Bernardetia sp. MNP-M8: one gene and its partner. Each later gene encodes a partner of the first gene's protein in a complex. Links are inferred from orthologs where the notes say so. Each region holds a gene or a part of one and is shown in the gene's direction. Other genes may lie near its edges. The genes, in order: prfA and prmC.

The links.
Region 2: the proteins of prfA (region 1) and prmC are in contact, whole or in part, in a crystal structure (PDB 2B3T), measured with the Escherichia coli proteins. The link is inferred for Bernardetia sp. MNP-M8 from one-to-one orthologs.

Annotation. Positions count from the first base shown.
Region 1 is NZ_CP147012.1:3,702,638-3,712,452, reverse strand. What follows is about bases 50-3,046. They hold prfA (peptide chain release factor 1), read left to right. Parts: upstream 50-1,008; coding sequence 1,009-2,085; downstream 2,086-3,046. Other genes in these bases: V9L04_RS15015 (NADP-dependent isocitrate dehydrogenase), read right to left, coding at 2,714-3,046; V9L04_RS15020 (hypothetical protein), read left to right, coding at 2,134-2,568; V9L04_RS15030 (hypothetical protein), read left to right, coding at 489-836; V9L04_RS15035 (hypothetical protein), read right to left, coding at 50-402. Also shown: more of V9L04_RS15035, read right to left, coding at 1-49; more of V9L04_RS15015, read right to left, coding at 3,047-4,132; V9L04_RS15010 (hypothetical protein), read left to right, coding at 4,727-5,284; V9L04_RS15005 (glycerophosphodiester phosphodiesterase family protein), read left to right, coding at 5,325-6,182; V9L04_RS15000 (ABC transporter ATP-binding protein), read left to right, coding at 6,315-7,007; V9L04_RS14995 (hypothetical protein), read left to right, coding at 7,377-8,648; V9L04_RS14990 (hypothetical protein), read left to right, coding at 8,876-9,815. UniProt on the Escherichia coli protein: Peptide chain release factor 1 directs the termination of translation in response to the peptide chain termination codons UAG and UAA.
Region 2 is NZ_CP147012.1:1,425,355-1,435,009, reverse strand. The notes cover bases 3,248-6,084. They hold prmC (peptide chain release factor N(5)-glutamine methyltransferase), read left to right. Parts: upstream 3,248-4,155; coding sequence 4,156-5,013; downstream 5,014-6,084. Other genes in these bases: V9L04_RS05895 (OmpA family protein), read left to right, coding at 5,813-6,084; map (type I methionyl aminopeptidase), read left to right, coding at 3,299-4,087. Outside these bases: rpsE (30S ribosomal protein S5), read left to right, coding at 20-535; rpmD (50S ribosomal protein L30), read left to right, coding at 648-827; rplO (50S ribosomal protein L15), read left to right, coding at 1,107-1,553; preprotein translocase subunit SecY, read left to right, coding at 1,736-3,067; more of V9L04_RS05895, read left to right, coding at 6,085-7,771; V9L04_RS05890 (PKD domain-containing protein), read left to right, coding at 8,101-9,655. UniProt on the Escherichia coli protein: Methylates the class 1 translation termination release factors RF1/PrfA and RF2/PrfB on the glutamine residue of the universally conserved GGQ motif, i.e. on 'Gln-235' in RF1 and on 'Gln-252' in RF2.

The DNA of each region.
Region 1 (9,815 bases):
TTTAATCTCTGTTTCGTAATCTGTGGGATTTATTTTGATAGGCTCATCAGTTCCATTAAATAAAATAACTTGCCAAGCATTTTGAGATAAATCTAACTCAAAAACTTCATTTTTAGAACTCTGAAATTTCAAATTTCCTTGTGCTTCTGTATCTACTATAGAAATTTCTTGAGAAGTTAAATATTCTCTTGTTAAATCTAAATAAGACATGTTTTCATTTAAGATAACATCATAATTATCAGCATCTGTTTTTTGTAACTCTTCTATCATTTCAATCGTTGGCATGACAAAAATGGCACAAGGCTTAGATATAGTTTCATCTAGTTTATTTTTTTTAATAAAAAAAGAACTGAAACTAAAAATAATACTAGTAAAAAATAGAGATAGGATTATTGTTTTCATATAATTAAAATTAATTAGTTATCGTTTTTACTTAAATTGCAAAACCAAATATATAAAATTTTAACTACATATTTTCAAATAAAAACATGAACTTACCTTCTTATAATGATATTGAAAAAATCCACTTTTGGGTTCCTCCCCAACCTTGTAGTTTAATGTTGACTTTATTTGACAGAGAAGGACAAGAAATAAAAGTAAATATGTTTCCCACAGATGAAGGTCTTGAGATGCTTGAAAAAGAAGAATATACTCCACCACCAAATCTAAATATACCTAGAAGACTTTATATTAATGAAGAACTAGTTGAACATAATGCTTCATTAGAAAAGAAAGTTATCAATATTTTATCAAATTTGATAAGAGATAATCGTTTAGGGCATCCAGAAGGACTTACTGTTATAATGGCTCAAGAAATGATTGATTATTTTAAGTAAGAATAAATTGTTATAAATATACATTGCATTTTTATCTGTAAGTCGTAATAATGTTTCCTGATTTCACAAAAAAATACTCAAATTATTATTGTATATTTGTACTCAATTTTCAAAAAGTGATTTTACATTTACTTAAAAAATATACGCCCTTACATTCAAGAATTAAATCAATATGGTAGATAAATTAGAAGAAATTAGAAAACGTTTTCATGATGTTCGTGAGGAAATGATGAATCCTGACTTGATGAACGACATGGACAATTATGCAAAACTAAGTAAAGAATACAAAGACTTAGAAAAAATTGATTTGAAATATGAAGAATATGAGAAAATACTAAGCAATATCGAAGGCGCAAAATCTGTTTTGAGAGAAGAAAAAGATGAGGATTTTAGAGAAATGGCAAAACAGGAGCTTGAAGAGCTAGAGCCAAAACAGGAAAAAATAGAAAACGAAATCAAGACCCTACTTATTCCTAAAGACCCAGATGATGATAAAAATGCCATTCTTGAAATCCGTGCAGGTGCAGGAGGAGATGAAGCTGGTATTTTTGCAGGAGATTTGTATAGAATGTATCAGCGTTTTGCTGAGGTTCAGAAATGGACTTGGGATATTATCTCATTTAGTGAAGCCACAGCAGGTGGTTATAAAGAAATTATTGTTTCTGTTACTGGAAATGAAGCCTACGGAAAACTTAAATACGAATCAGGCGTTCATCGTGTTCAGCGTGTTCCAGATACAGAAAGTCAAGGACGTGTTCATACTTCGGCTGCATCAGTTGCTGTTTTGCCAGAAACAGATGCCGTAGAAATCAATCTTGATATGGGCGATGTCAAAAAAGATACGTTTAGAGCATCAGGAGCAGGTGGACAGCACGTAAATAAGACAGAATCGGCTATTCGTTTGACTCACCTTCCATCAGGATTAGTAGTAGAATGTCAAGATGGACGTTCACAAATTCAAAACTTTGAACAGGCTTTGAAAGTATTGAAAGCTCGTTTATATGATATGGAACTACAAAAGCAAAATGCTGAAACTTCAGAAACTCGTCGCTCAATGGTAGGACGTGGTGACCGTTCAGACAAAATTCGTACATACAACTACTCACAAGGACGTGTAACCGACCATAGAATAAACTTTAGTGTCTTTAATTTGCCTAACGTAATGGATGGAGATATTGGTTCTTTTATCGAAGAATTGAAATTGGCTGAGAATGCAGAACGTTTGTCGGCTGCTGCGAGTGGAGAGTAAACTAATTTAGAAGTCTGAATTTAGATTTTAGAATTAAATACGAATAAAATGAAAAAGTTATTGCTTGTTATTTTATCTATTTTCCTAATTCAAGTTGGAACTTATTTTCTGATTGGCAAAGGTAGTTTACCTTTAGAAGTAGCCAAAAATAGACGTACTTTTGCAGGAGAATACTATAAAAATATACATCTTTCATCTCAATCAAACCTTTCTAATTCGGATTTTCAAATTATAAAATCATATTTTGAAGACGAACTTGGTTATAAAGTCATTGGAAGCAGAGAAAACAATAAAGACAAAAAAATGTGTGAGTATAAGGTCAGGATAAAACATAAATTTTATTTTATATCTGATGTAAATTCTGCTAATGGGTTCTTTGTTGCTAATGATAATGAGGTTTATGTAGAAGTATTTGAAAGCAAATACATTTGGATTCTCTTCAAGTGGTTTAAATTGCAAGATGAGAATACTGCACAATCTTAGAAAGAAAAAAAGGAATTTGAACTCAATCAAATTCCTTTTTTATGTTTATGAAATAAGAACTAAATAAACTACTATTTTCAAACATTCAGTTAGCTGGTAATCAATGAATTAAATTCGTAATTTTTAATTCGTAATTGCTCCTATATTATTGTCCTTGTCCTAAAGAATAAGAACGAACACCATCAAACGTACAAAGGTTTTCTGTTTTGATAATATCAAATCCTTCTTGATTTAATTTATTCATCAATTTCAAGACTTCTTTGTAATCAATAGCTTCTTCATTTTGTGTTTGGAAGCGACAACGCCAATGATCTGTACAGAAAGTTTCAGGGAATCCATTTGGATACACTTTTACTCCTCTATTTGTAATCATTTGCAGTTCTAGATGTGTGTTGCTTTCTAATGCAGCTTTAGAAAGTGAATCTCCCAATGTATTTGCATTGCGTTTTTTCCCTGTTGGGTCTGCTGTGTCGTTCCAATGCAAGAAAATATCTACTCCTACAAGTTCTTTTTTAGCTATTTTGGTAGGCTCAAGATTAATATTTATCGATTTTCCTCTTCCGTACTCAACAGGCTTTAAAGTAGTAGGTTTTTGTCCCAATCTTTCGATGACAGCTTCTCCAAATTCTTTTGTGCCTACTTTTTTCGTACTAGTTTCTGGGTTGTAAATATCTCCTGTATGAATGCCATCTTCAATTGTTTTGAGCCACGCATTTTGCACTTTTTCAGCAATATCAGCTTGTCCGATATAAACTAACATTTGAACAGCTCCTAATAAAAGACCTGATGGATTTGCAATTCCTTTTCCTGCAATATCAGGCGCAGAACCGTGAATGGCTTCAAACATAGCAAAATCATCACCTATATTTGCCGAACCTGCAAGACCTACCGAACCTGTAATCTCAGCAGCTACATCAGAAAGAATATCACCATACAAGTTTGGCATTACAATTACATCAAACTGTTCTGGTTTTGTTGCTAATTTGGCAGCCCCTATATCCACAATCCAATGTTCTTTTTCTATTTCTGGATATTCTGCGCCTATTCTATCAAATGTCTTGTGGAAAAGTCCATCAGTAATTTTCATGATATTATCCTTCGAAAAACAAGTAACTTTCTTACGATTATATACTTTTGCATATTCGAAAGCATAACGGATAATTTTTTCTGTTCCTACACTTGTAATCAGTTTCAAACATTGTGTTACTTCGTCAGTCTGTTGGTGTTCGATTCCTGCATACAAATCTTCTTCATTTTCTCTTATAATAACAGTATCCATTTTGGGATGCTTCGTCTGTACATAAGGATTATACGAAACACAAGGACGAACATTTGAATAAAGTCCCAAAGTTTTGCGTATCGTAACATTCAAACTTTTGAAACCACCACCTTGAGGAGTAGTAATTGGAGCTTTCAAAAATACTTTCGTTTTGCGTAAAGATTTCCAAGTTTCAGGTGTTATTCCTGCTGAATGTCCATTTTTGTATACTTTTTCACCTATTTCTACTTCTTCAAAATCTATTCTCGCCTTAGCTGCTTCCAAAATTGAAAGCGTTGCATTCATAATTTCTTCGCCTATTCCATCGCCTTTAGCAACAGTAACTAAAGTTTTCTTGTGAGTAGGTTTCTGTGCAAATGTTGTGTCTTGTGTGTCTGTGTAATTTCCGTTGGATACTAGCATAAGAGAAGTATTTTAAAAATTTGTTAAACGAGAAAATGATTATTTATTGGTTATTCACAACTACCAATTAATTTTATTAATGATTGTTTAATTAACAATATTGATAGTATTACTTACTAACACAAAAGTAGCACAATAGTTTTGTTTAAGCAAATTTTTTAAAAGGTTTAACAATTTGACAGGATTTTCTTATGAATTCATCCTATCTGAGGTAGTATATTCATTTCCTTTTTTAAATGTAAAACAGGAAATTATTTTCTATAAATCGTATAAATTCAAGAACACAAAATAATTCCTTGAATTTCTTTACCACAAACAAATTTTTCATACAGGTAAATTATTATCAATAAAATGTTTTAAAAAAGACGTTATTTTTAGATAATTTAATACACATAGAATAAACGTTAATAAAATATTGTACCTACAACTATAATTTAGGAAAAACGTATAAATAAATATATTAAACTATAACAAACGATGAAAAGTCCATTTTTTAAACTGTTTAGTTTTGTGTGTTTTTCTATCTTATTTTTTTTCAATAATTCTGTTGAAGTATTTTCTCAATCAGATTATAAAAACAATTCAAAAAACACAATTTATATAGAGGGTGCTGGTGCTGGAGGATATGGTTCTATTAACTATGAATATATTTATTTTTCACCTCGTACTTTTTCTAATAATCAAACTTCAAAAATTGCTTTTGCTTTTCGCTTAGGTGCAAGTACATATTATCTTAATGATTATACAGATACATTCAATCCTGAAATTATTGTACCTGTGGCTATTCATTTTTTATATGGAAAAAATCATAAGCTAGAAGTTGGAGCAGGACAAACAATCACTTCTTTTGTGAGAGCTAGTTCGTCAGACTTTCAACCCAAACGAGATATACGAAATCACACTCATTTTATATTGGGCTATCGCTATCAAAAAAATAAAGGTGGTTTAATGTTCAGAATTGCTTACACACCTATTCTTGAATTCAATACAGATTATCAACATTGGGGAGGACTTGCACTTGGTTATGCTTTTTAAGCTCATTTTTCAAACTATTATTCTAAATCTATTTTAAGTCATGAAAAAATTATTACTACAATCATTTCAAATATTAACTTTGGTTCTATTTTTTATTTTCTCTTTTAGTTCTTGTAAACAAGAAGATATTAACATTAATTTATCTGAAAGAGACATTAAAGTAATTGGACACGGAGGAATGGGCATTGGGCAGGTTTATCCAATGAATAGTTATGAATCAATTATGTATGCCTTAACTTTAGGAAGTGATGGAGTAGAAATTGATGTACAAATGACAAAAGATGGCGTTTTGGTAGCTTTTCATGATGAAGAATTAGATATCAAAACCAATAAAAAAGGAAAAATCCATGAGCAAAACTGGAACGAAATAAAAGATGCTCAGTATACAAGTTCTGCACCTTATACAAAATACAGAGTCATTCGCTTGGAAGATATTTTCGAACATCTACCTAACCTTGAAAACTATGTCTTTTCTTTAGATATTAAAAGTTTTAGTTCTTCTACTTCTCCAGTTTATTATAATCAACTCAATACAGCACTTATTTCTTTGCTAGAAAAATATGAACAAAAACGTAATCTTAATTTGAATAAAGTATATATAGAACTAAAAAGAACCGATTTGATAGAATCTTTACAAAAAGAACGTCCCAATTATCAAATTTTTGCTTATGAAGATTTTGAAATAGCTATGGAAAAAGCTAGAAAATATAATTTAAGAGGAATTACCGTTCAAACAGATAACTTAACCAAAGAAAATGTAGAGCAAGCTCATCAAGAAGGTTTTTTAGTGGCTACTCTTAACACACATTCGAATAATAAAAATATAGAAGCTATCAATAAAGGAGTAGATTATATTCAGACTGATAAAGTCAAGCATTTACTTAAAGTCTTGAAATAATAAAAATAATGATGAAAAATAGAAATAAAATCAAATTTTTCGTTAAAAATGATTCAAATGAATAGAGAAGAGAAAAAAAATCATTAAACTTGGTTATATTTTTACTGATAAATAGCTACTGATAATTAAACTATGCTTTCTCTACAAAACATTCACAAATCCTACCATACGACAGCCCAAAGTATGCATGTTTTAAAAGGAATTGATATGACTATCAATGAAGGCGAACTTGTTTCGATAATGGGTTCTTCAGGTTCTGGAAAATCTACGCTACTAAATATTTTGGGAATGCTAGATAACTATGATAAAGGAGAATATTGGTTAGATAAAGTATTAATAAAAAATCTTTCTGAAAAACAAGCAGCCATTTATCGTAATAAATTTTTAGGTTTTGTTTTTCAATCTTTTAATTTACTTTCTTTCAAAACAGCAGCCGAAAATGTGGCTCTACCACTTTATTATCAACAAGTAGGACGTAAAGAAAGACAGATTCTGGCAGAAGAATACTTAGAACGTGTTGGGCTACGTCAATGGGCGCATCATTTGCCTTCTGAACTTTCAGGGGGACAAAAACAGCGTGTTGCTATTGCTAGAGCTTTAATTACAGACCCAAAAGTAATTTTGGCAGATGAACCAACAGGAGCATTAGACACAACTACCTCTTATGAAGTAATGGAACTTTTCAAACAAGTACATGAAAGTGGCAAAACTATCGTCATTGTAACTCATGAAGATGATATTGCTGCAAAAACAGAACGAGTAATCCGTCTAAGAGATGGAAATATAGAAACACCAACACAACAGAAAATCAACTTAAATAAGTAATAAATTACAGTAGAAAAAGAAATTGTAAAAGTGTTGGAAATGATTTAAAAGACTTTTAAAGTTTTTCAAAATCTATTTTATTGAATAATTTAACTAATAAATTATCTTTTAAAAAGATTTATCAACAAAATAAGACTATATTTAATTCTTCCTCTGTATTTATGGCATATTTTGTATTATTTTGCCTTAGAAGTAGGCACACTTATTGCAAAATTGCTAAATAAGTGCGAATACAAACAATGAATGACTATTTTTTTAAGACTTTTTGCTTAGTTAATCAAATAGCATCATAATTTAGAGTCTAAATACAACATCGCCTTTACCATTTGCCTTTAACTTTATCTATAAAATAAAATATAGCCTTAGCGTATGAAAATCTTAACTTTCTGTATTGCAGCAGCCTTATCTATCAGTTCTACTGTTTCATTTTCTGCTCCTTTCTTAAATCCTACAAAAAATATTGATCCTGTTACTACTACATTAGAAATAGACTCCTACAATAAAACCAACAAACTTGCTTACAAATCAGTAGGAGACAAAGGTTTTGATGCTGCAAATAGTATAATCAAATGTAAGGATGGAAATTTTATACTTTTAGGGCGTACAGATTCGTATGGTGCTGGTGATATGAATATGAGTGCAATAAAAGTAGATGCAAGTGGAAATATTATTTGGAATAAAAACTATGGCGCAGAAGAAAGCGAAGAAGGATATGCAGGTTTAGAAACATCTGATGGAGGTTTTATTTTTGCAGGTTATTCAGATTCGTATGGTGCTGGTTCGGATATAAAAGATGGTTGGATAGTTCGTACAGATTCAAAAGGAATTCGTATTTGGGACAAAACATTTGGCTCTAATCAAAGCATAGACGAAATTTATAGTATTGTTGCTACTGATGAAGGAAATTATATGATTTTGATGAATAGTATTCCTATTGAAACAGGAAAAAGCGATATTATGCTTTTAGAAATTGATGATAAAGGAGAAACGATTTGGAAAAAAAGTTTTGGAGGAAAAAGTAGCGAACAAGGACACTCTTTAGCCAAAACAGAAGGTGGATATTTGATTGCTGGTCATGTAGAGGGAGAAATGATGACAAAATGGGATATGCTTTTAATCCACGTAGATAAAAATGGAAATAAGAAATGGGAAAAAACATACGGTGGTGGAGATAATGAAATGGCAAATGTAGTAAAAGTAATGCCTTCTGGAAATATCTTAATTGCTGGTTATTCGTATACTTATGCAGAAGGAAGTCACGATGCTTGGATTGTTTGTGCTGATAAAAATGGAAAAAAACTTTGGGATAAAAACTTTGGTGGATTAAGTACAGATGAAGCCTTCGATATTTTGGTTACTGATAATTCTGAAATTATTCTGATTGGTTATACTGACATTTATAAAGCTGATGAATATGGTAATAATGTAAGTGTTCTTTCTAATGAGATAATGATTAATAAATTAGACTCAAAAGGAACAGAAATTTGGACAAGAACATTAGGAGGAGAAAAAGATCAAGTAGCCAAAGCTGGAGCAATTGCAGACGATGGAAGCTTTATTTTAGCTGGTTATACCAATGAAAATATGGACACAAAAAATGTAGATATGCTTATCTTAAAAGTATCTGCTGACGGAAAATAGATAGTAAACTAGAATTTATTTTGTCGTCAAAAAAAATAGATTAACCGAATTTCTCATTTTATTAGTATGAGAGGTTCGGTTTTTGTTTATTTTTTATAAATTGCTATATTTCTCCTATATCAAGATGAATTTTAAGCGAAAATAGTTAAAAGATATTTTTGAGAAACAAATAAAATTATTTAGTTCTATAAATTAGCACGCAGAAAGAAGAGATGAGAAATAAAAAAATGAGAAAACAAAAAAAACAACACACTACAAATTCATTTTATCTATCTAAGAGCAAAGACAAAACTTTGATTGTTTTTTTGTCTATTTTACTAATTAGTATAGTTAGTATAGGAGTAAATAATTCCTTTGCACAAGATTTTGATTCTCCTACAACTACTTTAAATACGCATCTTCTTGCTCCTACTTCTACTATTGTAAAAGGAAAATTATTTGCATATCATTACAAAAATCCTCAAGCAAAAAATAATACTAAAAAAGAAAAACTAGAAATAAATCTAACTGTCAAAAACCTTCGTACACAAGAAGAACAATTGAGAGTTTTCTCACCTGATACCTTAACTGGAAACTATTTTATATTTCTACTTCCTGATGAGCGTTACGAAATTAGTGTTCAAGTAAAAGATTTTCGCCCTTATGTAATCGTTATCTTTATTCCTCCACAAACATTTATTTATGAACTTAATCGTGAGATTGTTTTCGAACCTATTTTACTTTTAGATACACAGATAGGACAACACAACTTTTTTGAAACTCGCTCTCAGCAACTACTCAGTTATTATGATTCAGCAGCTTTTCACAACTACGACAGAGATAGATTTGAGGTATTGAAAGAATTGGTAGATTATACAATCAATAAAGGAAGCATAGAAGCTCTTGATAGTTTAGAAAAAATTACGGTAAAGGAAGTTGAGCCAATTCTTCCTACCCAATATGTCTCTTCGCAGTTAAATCCGATGGATAAATTCAAACCTATTTTTGATAAAATAGAAGAGAGTTTTTCTCATGGATCTTGGGAATATATAGATAAACTTTATGCAAAGCAAAGTACAGGAAATACCTATTATTCACAAGCAAGCAGCATATCAACTATTGAAAAAGAAAATAAAAAAACAATTATAACTCATTTTGTCCTTTTTGATGGCAAAAATGCTAAAAAAC
Region 2 (9,655 bases), 2.3 Mb from region 1 along the record:
CTTTGCAACCTAATAAATTATGGCAGCAAACGTAAATACCGTGAAAGCGAGTGAAATAGAACTAAAAGAAAAAGTAGTTACTATCAACCGTGTAGCGAAAGTAGTAAAAGGTGGTCGTCGTTTCAGCTTTGCAGCATTAGTTGTAGTTGGCGATGGCAACGGTGTAGCAGGTTATGGACTTGGCAAAGCTAATGAAGTAACAGATGCTATTCAAAAAGGTATAGAAGACGCTAAGAAAAACTTAGTAAAAGTACCTATCATCAGACAAACTATACCTCACCCAATTATTGGGAAATTTGGTGCAGCTAAAGTAATGCTTAAGCCTGCAACACCAGGTACAGGAGTTATTGCTGGTGGTGGAGCGAGAGCCGTATTGGAAGCAATCGGTATCGAAAATGTACTTGCTAAATCTCAAGGCTCAAATAACCCAGGAAACGTAGTTCGTGCTACTTTTGATGCATTATTGCGTATGCGTGATGCAAAATCAGTTGCTGAGCAGCGTGGTGTTAATCTTACCAAAGTTTTTAATGGGTAAGTAGAATATGCAGAAAAGATAAATGGTAATTGTCAAGACACCTTAAAGGTGTCAGACAATTCAATTTTTAGAAGATTCTGTTTTATTTAATTACCAAAAACTATTTAGTAAAATGGCGAAAATTCGTATTACTCAGGTGCGTAGCTCAATCAAACGCCCAAAAAAACAACGCCTAACTTTGCATGCTTTAGGGCTTCGCAAAATGCACCAAACCGTAGAACAGGAAAATACTCCTAATATCGTCGGTATGGTAAAGGCAGTATCACATTTAGTAAAAGTAGAGGAAGCATAAGGACAAAATTCATTGTTGTTATAATTTTAAAAGTTATAGACAAAATGATTGGAAAAAGTTTTTTTTTCCTACCTTTGCAACTCACTTAGCAAATTCCTTATTGAATAGGCAGACATACGTTTTGTTCCTTTATAAGGATTTTGTCTTTTAATTCATTATACTTTGCTCAAAGCGTTTAGCCTATAGAATTATAGAAATACAAAACAAAACTTATTTAAGTTTTGGTATTAATAGATTAGGAAACAGCGAGTTTTGAGTAAATAAAAACTAATCTAACTGATGAAACTTCACCAATTAAGACCTGCAAAAGGGGCTGTAAAGTCTAGAAAAAGAGTAGGTCGTGGACAAGGTTCTGGACGTGGTGGTACTTCTACACGTGGACACAATGGAGCACAATCTCGCTCTGGTTATAGTCAAAAACTAGGTTTTGAAGGTGGACAGATGCCACTTCAACGTCGTGTTCCTAAATTTGGATTCAAAAATCCAGGTCGTGTAGCTTACAAACCAATTAACTTGGACACTCTCCAAGAACTTGCTACAAAGAAAAATACTAATGTTATCGATGTAGAATTATTAGCTGCAAATGGTTTAGCAGGAAAAGGCGATTTAATCAAAGTATTGAATCGTGGAGAACTGACTATGGCTATTGAAGTTACTGCACACAAATTTTCAGCTTCTGCAAAAGAAAGTATTGAAAAAGCAGGTGGAAAAGTTACTACTCTATAATAAACAAGATAGAAAAGCCGATTATGATTTACCAAATGTAGTTCGTAATTGGCTTATTTTGCTTACATTTGTTTATTAGATTACGGATTAAAATACAATTTATACTAATTACTATGTTTATTAGTGCTTGTTTAGAATTATTTCTGAGAGCCTATAAAATTTAGTAAACTAGAAAAAGAATTATGAAGAAGTTTTTTGAAACTATAAAAAATATCTTTTCTGTAAAAGAACTCAAAGATCGCATCTTCCTTACTTTGGGATTATTAATGGTCTTTCGTTTAGGTTCTTTTATTGTTTTGCCAGGTATTGACCCTAGCAAACTTGAAAAAAGTACAGGTGTTTTAGGAATGCTTAATGGTATTCTTGGAGGAGCTTTTGAGCGTGCCTCTATTTTTGCTTTAGGTATTATGCCTTATATATCTGCATCAATTATCATTCAACTTCTGACTGTGGCTGTTCCAACATTCCAAAAAATGCAGAAAGAAGGAGAGTCGGGACGTAAAAAGCTCACTCAAATCACTCGTGCACTTACTATACTTATTACTATCGGACAAGGTTTTGCTTATCTAAAAGGAACTGTTCCTATAGATGCAATTATTATTGACCAGACATTTTTCTTAATTTCTTCTATTGTCATTCTTACATCAGGAACTGTTTTCTGTATGTGGTTGGGAGAAAAAATTACGGACAAAGGAATTGGTAATGGTATTTCACTTCTAATCATGATAGGAATTATTTCACGTTTTCCTACTGCCATAGTAGCAGAAGCTACTTTGAAAGGAATGGGAGGAATATTTATCTTTGTTTTAGAAATATTAGCTCTTTACCTAGTGGTAATGGGAGTAGTTCTTATCGTACAAGCTGTGCGTTATGTACCTCTTCAATATGTAAAGCAAGTAGCAGGTCGTTCTCAAAAACAAATGCTTACTCAGAAAAAACGTTCTGCATTACCTCTTAAAGTAAATGCAGCAGGTGTAATGCCAATTATCTTTGCTCAAGCTCTTATGTTTTTGCCACCTTTGGTAGCAGGAGCTTTCCAAGGAGAAGATACACCAAATGCTGATTATATTGCAAGCGTATTCTCTGATTTTACTTCATTAGAATATAATATTCTTTTTGCTGTCCTGATTATTGCATTTACGTTTTTCTATACAGCAATGACTATCAATGTTCAGCAAATTTCAGATAACTTAAAAGATAGTGGTGGATTTGTACCAGGTGTTACACCAGGTGAAGAAACTAAAAATTACTTAGGTAAAATTTTGGATAGAATTACTCTTCCAGGTGCAATCTTTATTGCTATTATAGCTGTTCTTCCTGCTATTGCAGCAGCAGCTACAGTAGGAGATCAATTTGCTCAATTCTATGGTGGAACTTCTCTACTTATTATGGTAGGTGTAGTTTTGGATACCCTTCAACAAATTGAGAGTTATTTATTGAATAAAGAATATGACGGACTAATGAATACAGGAAATGTAAAAGGTCGTCAAGCTCAACCAATGAATTACATATAAATCCAAACAAAAGTGTTATTTTTTTTATTAATATAATACGATTTTGTGAGATATTATAAATACAAAGCATCAAGAATCGTCTTGGTGCTTTGTTTGTTTTTATGATATAGAATTCAAATTAACCCTAACTTATTATCATTGATTCAAGTTTTACTAAACTGAATCATCTTATTTCTTTTATTCTTATTGCTATCTATACTTGATAATTTGATAAGAAAACTCAACTGAAAAATGGGAAAACCAATATACAAGACAGCTCAAGATTTAGAAAAAATGCGTGCAAGTGCAGATTTACTAGGACGCACACATGCAGAAGTAGCCAAACGTGTTATGCCTGGTATTACTACACTTGAACTTGATAAAATAGCCTTTGAATTTATAAAAGATAATGGAGCAGTTCCTAGCTTTTTAGGACTTTATGGATGTCCTAGTTCTTTACTTACTTCTGTAAATGACCAAGTAGTTCATGGATTGCCTAATAATCGTCCTCTAAAAAATGGAGATATTGTTTCAATTGACTGTGGTGTTTTACTTAATGGTTTTCACGCAGATAGTGCTTATACCTATGAAATTGGAGAAGTAAGCCTAGAAGTGAAAAACTTATTGAAAGCAACTAAAGAAGCTTTGTATTTAGGAATTGAACAGTTAGTCTATGGAAATAGAATAGGAGATATAAGTAATGCTATTCAAAAACATTCAGAAGGAAAAGGATATTCAGTGGTAAGAGAATTAGTTGGACATGGAGTGGGAAGAAGTCTGCACGAAGGACCCGAAGTACCAAATTTTGGAAAACCTAAAAAAGGAGATAAAATAAGAAATGGATTAGTAATAGCTATTGAACCAATGATTAATATGGGTTCAAAAGCTGTTGTACAAGCCTCTGATGGGTGGACTATTATGACTAGAGATGGAAAGCCTTCTGCACACTTTGAGCATACTGTAGCTGTGGTAGATGGAAAACCAGAAGTTTTGACAACCTTTAAATATATCGAACAAGCTATCAAGATTTTTCATAGTTAATTCTATTTAGTTACTCTCATAAAATCTAACAAATGCTTATTTCGGAGTATATAAGAAAAAATACCCCCTTGTTAATTTCTACTCAAGTAGATGAGCGAGAAAGTCAATCAACTTTACGTTTTTTGATAGAAGACACTTTATCAATAAATAGAATTGATTTTTCTACTCACTTATTAAATCAAAAAGAAATTGATTTATTAAATCAAAGTATAGAACGATTGAAAAATAATGAGCCTTTACAGTATATTACGAGTAAGGCTCATTTCTATGGATTAGAGTTTGAAGTTAGTCCTGCCGTTTTGATTCCAAGACCTGAAACTGAAGAACTTGTTCATCAAATTTTAAAAGATTTTGCAGATAAAAAACTACAAATAGCAGAGAAAAACAAGCACACTTTCTTAGAAGTGGGAACAGGAAGTGGCTGTATTAGTATTTCGCTTGCTAAAAACTTACCTCACTTACATTTTATAGCTGTTGATATTTCAAAAGATGCCTTAGATATAGCTCGTCAAAATGCGAAAAAGAATAATATAACTAATATAGAGTTTATAGAATTAGATTTTCTTCAAGAAGATTTCAGTGAAGTATTTTTGAAGTATCCTCAATTAAAAAAAATAAATCATTTAGTCAGTAATCCTCCTTACATTAGGGATTCTGAAAAGAGAGAGATGAGTAGTAATGTACTTAATTTTGAACCACATTTGGCTCTCTTTGTAGAAGACAAAAAACCACTTGTTTTTTATGAGGCATTAGTTAAATTTTTTGTATACAATGTAAATAATAAAGATGGCTTGCTTTATGTTGAAATAAATCAATATCTAGCAAATGAAACAAAAGACCTTTTTGTGAGTTTTGGTTTAGAAAACTATAGAGTTTTTAAAGATTTACAAGAAAATTCAAGATTTATAAGAGCTTGTTATACCTAAGCCCAAAATGTGTTTTAAAAGATAAAATATCATATTTTATTTCATTTAAGTTTTTTGAAATAAAACATCCATCAATTTTTTTTAAAAAAGATGATTTTTTTAGATAAAAAGCCACTATTTTTTATTAAATTATGTTTTTTTGGTTTAAATTTGCGAACAACTATCTTTGTGTTTTCATAGGAAGAAAAATTAGACGTTATATTGTACAAATTCAATTAGAATAATTATCAAGTATTCTAAGAAGATTATAATAATTAATTGCTAGTAAATAAATGAAATAATATATATAACAATGTTATTTTAAATAATTTCTTTCTAACAAACCCTATTATTTTAAACAAATTTTTCAAAGTGTTTATATACTAAAAAATTCAATAAAGATTTAATTTTATCTTGATTTTGGCTTATTTCTTTGATAAGTATCTAATTAAAAAGCGATTCTGTATTTGTTTTTACGTATTTTTGCGTTATATTTTTACAGAGTACACTAGATTTTTAAATACATATCAAGACCAAAAGTAGAAATCAAACTAACTAAAATAGTGCAATTGAAAAGGTAAATTGAAATAGAGTAAACTGAATCTTAAAATAAATTCTAGCGATTTTTAATTTTAGTTTCAACTTGTTTTTAGATTACTTTTTAATAAATTTAGTAGAATTTTAGAATAAAAATCTATTTTATTGGAGTTTATGTTGAATTATCTCAACTTATTTCAATATAAAGTTGGTGTCTTTTATAGTATTTATTTTCTTTGTAACAACTTAACCTAATCGCTAATCTCAATCTAATACCCTGATTATGAAAAAAGGAATCCGTAACCTGAGCTTATTGCTCATGTTTCTTTTGGCTGGTACATTCGCTAAAGCACAAGATGCTAATACGACAGCCGAAAGCGACGACAAAGCAAAAGATGGTGCTACAAGCATCTACGAACAATGGCATGACCCACAACGTTTTCGTTTACCACCTGCCGTAAATCAACTTCTCACTGACGAAGTTTCTCCTGCTATCAGTCGTGATGGCAAAACACTCATTTTCCAGTCTAACCGTGGAAAAGGATGGAAAGGCTATGGTCTTTATATGACTACTCGTGACGACAATGGCAAATGGACAAAACCAACTGCATTGGAATCAATCAACTCTAAAGCTGGCGATAGCACTGTAATTGCTGGTCCATTTTTAAGCTATGATGGAATGAGCCTTTTCTTTTCTTCTAACATGGAAGATACTAAAGGAGGAATGGATTTGTATGTAGCTACTCGTGAGAGTATGGACGGCGAATTTGGTGAACCTACAAACTTAGGTGACGTAAACACAGCTGATTACCAAGGTTTCCCAACTGTTTCTGCAGATGGAAATCGTCTTTATTATATGCAACGTGCTGAAGGTGCAGAAAATGATACTGATGAAGCAGGTTCTACTGAAGGAACTGAAGCTAAAAAATCTAAAAAAGAAAAAGTGTGGTGTTATACTGCAATGGTTTCTAGTCGTTCGGCTGATGATGTATGGTCTGCTGGTACAGAAGTAGTAGGAGCTATGAATGAAGATTGTAGCAAAGCATTTCGTATTATGCCTGATGGTGAAACAATGTTTTATACTTCTATGAGAGAAGGTGCTAAAATGCAAGGTCATACAAAAGGTATCCGTGCTGATGCTAAAGATTTTGATTTGTTTATGTCACGCATGGAAGGTGAATCTTGGGGTGAGCCAATGGCTGCTGATTTTGCTAATCATCTTTCTGCTGAAGGTTATGTAAGTATGGCACCAGATGATGGAGCACATACAGTTATGTATTTTGATGCTGACATGAATGCTTCTCGTGAAATTTTTTGGACATTAGTTCCTCCAGGTTTTGCTCCTCGTAGAGTAATGATGGCTCGTGGTAATGTGGAAGATTCTGTAACAGGAGAGCCTGTTTATACCATCATGAAGTTTGAAAATCAAACTCGTCCTTCTTTAGGATATGACCGTTACAATGACGAAGAAACTGGTAAATTCTCTACTGTAATTACAGAAGGAAATGTATATAAAGTGACTGTTGATCACAGTAGTTACCTACCATATACATTCACGTGGGATTTCACTAATGCTGACGAAATTACTAATCTTTACCAAAGAGTACGTTTAGTACCTAAAGGTGTTGAGGTTACTGTAACTCTTCTTGATGCTATTGATGAGCAACCTGTTGATGCAAAACTTACAGTGAAAGCTGCTGATGATACTAGTATTGGTGATGTTGAAAAAACAGGAACTGGTAAATACGAAGCTCGTCTTGAGCCAGGTCAGGTTTATACATTGACTGCTGAAGCAACAGGAAATTATATGGAAGAAGTAGATACTTTAGACCTTACTCAAGCTCAGTTTGGTGATAAAGTAAATAAAATTCTTTATTTACTTGATGCTACTAAAATTAAGTTTGATAACATCAACTTTGCAACAGCTCGTTGGGATTTGAATGCTGAAGCAACAGGTGAATTGGATAAAGTATATCAATTCTTGAAAGATTATCCTAAAATGAATATCCGTATAGAAGCACACACAGATTACCGTGGTGGTGACTCGTACAATCAACGTCTTTCTCAAAATCGTGCAAAATCTGCTTTGGATTACTTAGTTTCTAAAGGAATTCCTACTGATCGTTTAGAGTCTGAAGGATATGGTGAAGCAAGACCTACTGTTCCTAATGAAGTAGATGGAAGAGCTAATCAAGCTAACATGGCTATTAATCGTCGTGTAGAGTTCAAACTTGTTAGATAATAACACTTTGAAATTCTAAAGTACACTCTAAAATTAAATCTAAAACCTAACTAGATTAAATTTTAATTAAAAGACCAATTATCTATTTTGATAATTGGTCTTTTTTTAGTTTGTTTATTGATTATCAGTAAGTTATACTGTTTTTAAAACGGATGTATTTTTTTATTTTTGTAACTAAAGATCTATCTATACGTTAATACTTAGTTAGTAACCCTTATTTAGACAAGTTAGATTTTGAAATTTATGTTTTATTTTATAGAGAGTGATGTAAATCTTCATTATAAGTGCTTTTTTAGTTTTAAAAATTTTTATATTAATTATTTTTTGGTATGCGTATAAATTTACCACAAGTCAGAAATACTATTTTTTTATTATTTACCACTATCATTTGTATAGTGTTTTTTCTATTGCCAATAATTAGTATTGCTCAATATCTTCCTGATAATTTTGATAGTATTAAACCCTTGGGTAATAAATTAATGATTAAAATAAAGCCGAATAGTAGTAATAAGCTACAACAGGTTGATTCTCAATTCAAAACTCAAAAACTAGAAAGACGATTTAAAGTTCCAATTCAAAATTCCAAAAATCCTTCTATCAAAGCAATTCAAGCTAATGCTATTCGTCTGCAAGATTGGTATGAAGTGGAAATTTCGTCTTCTTCATCTCTTCAAGAAGCAATTCATTATTATCAAAATCAAGATTTTGTAGAATATGCAGAACCTATCTATCCTAACTACATTTTAGCACCACCTTATATTCCTAATGACCCTTCTATGGCAGCACAATGGCAACTAGATGTAAGTCAGTTGTATGCAGCTTGGGGATTACATAAAGGAGATAGTAATACAGTTATTGGAATTGTAGATACAGGAGTACATTATATACACCGAGATTTAAAAAATCAAATTAAAGTTAATTATGCTGAAAAATATGGACAAGCTGGAATAGATGATGATAATAATGGATTTGTAGATGATAGTTTAGGATATAGTTTTGGGTTTATGTCACCTGCCTCACATGATTTTCAAGGACATGGAACGGGGGTTGCTGGTATGGCTGCTGCTACTACAGATGATGGTTTAGGTATAGCAGGAACAAGTTTTAATTGTCGTATTCTGCCTGTGGCAGTCCTTTCTCCTTCCTATCAAATTGTAAATATGTATGATGGGATTTTGTATGCAGCTGAAAATGGTTGTAAAGTTATCAATGTTTCTATTGGTCGTCCTAATTTAGGTTTTCAGTGGGAACAAGATGTCATTGATTATGTAACACTTGTTAAAGATGCTTTGGTAGTAGCTGCAGCAGGAAATACAGCACAAGAATTAGATTTTTATCCTTCATCTTATAATCATGTACTTTCGGTAGCACACTCTGACGCAGGTGATAATAAATTTTCAGGTGCAACTTTTAGCAATTATGTAGACGTAATGGCACCAGGAGCTAGAGTTCTTACTACCACTGCAAATGGTAGTTATAGTTATGCTTGGGGTTCATCATACGCTTCCCCATTTGTAGCTGGTATTGCTGCTTTAGTACGTTCAGCATTTCCTCATTTATCAGCAGACCAAGCAGGCGAGATTGTTCGTGTAACATCTGATAACAAATATCATTTACCTGCAAATGTACCCTATTTTGAAAAACTTGGTAAAGGCAGAGTAAATGCTTTTAGGGCTTTGAATGAACAAAGTAGTGCAAAATCTATAAGGATGAACAATACTTCTTATTTTGGTAGAAATGGACAAACGGCTTTTTCTGGAGATACAATTACATTAGAAGCTGATTTTATTAATTATTTGAATCCAATTACTCAAAATGGAAAAGTTATTATTTCTACGTCTTCTCCTTATATAGAAATTTTAGATAGTGTATTTAACACAGACA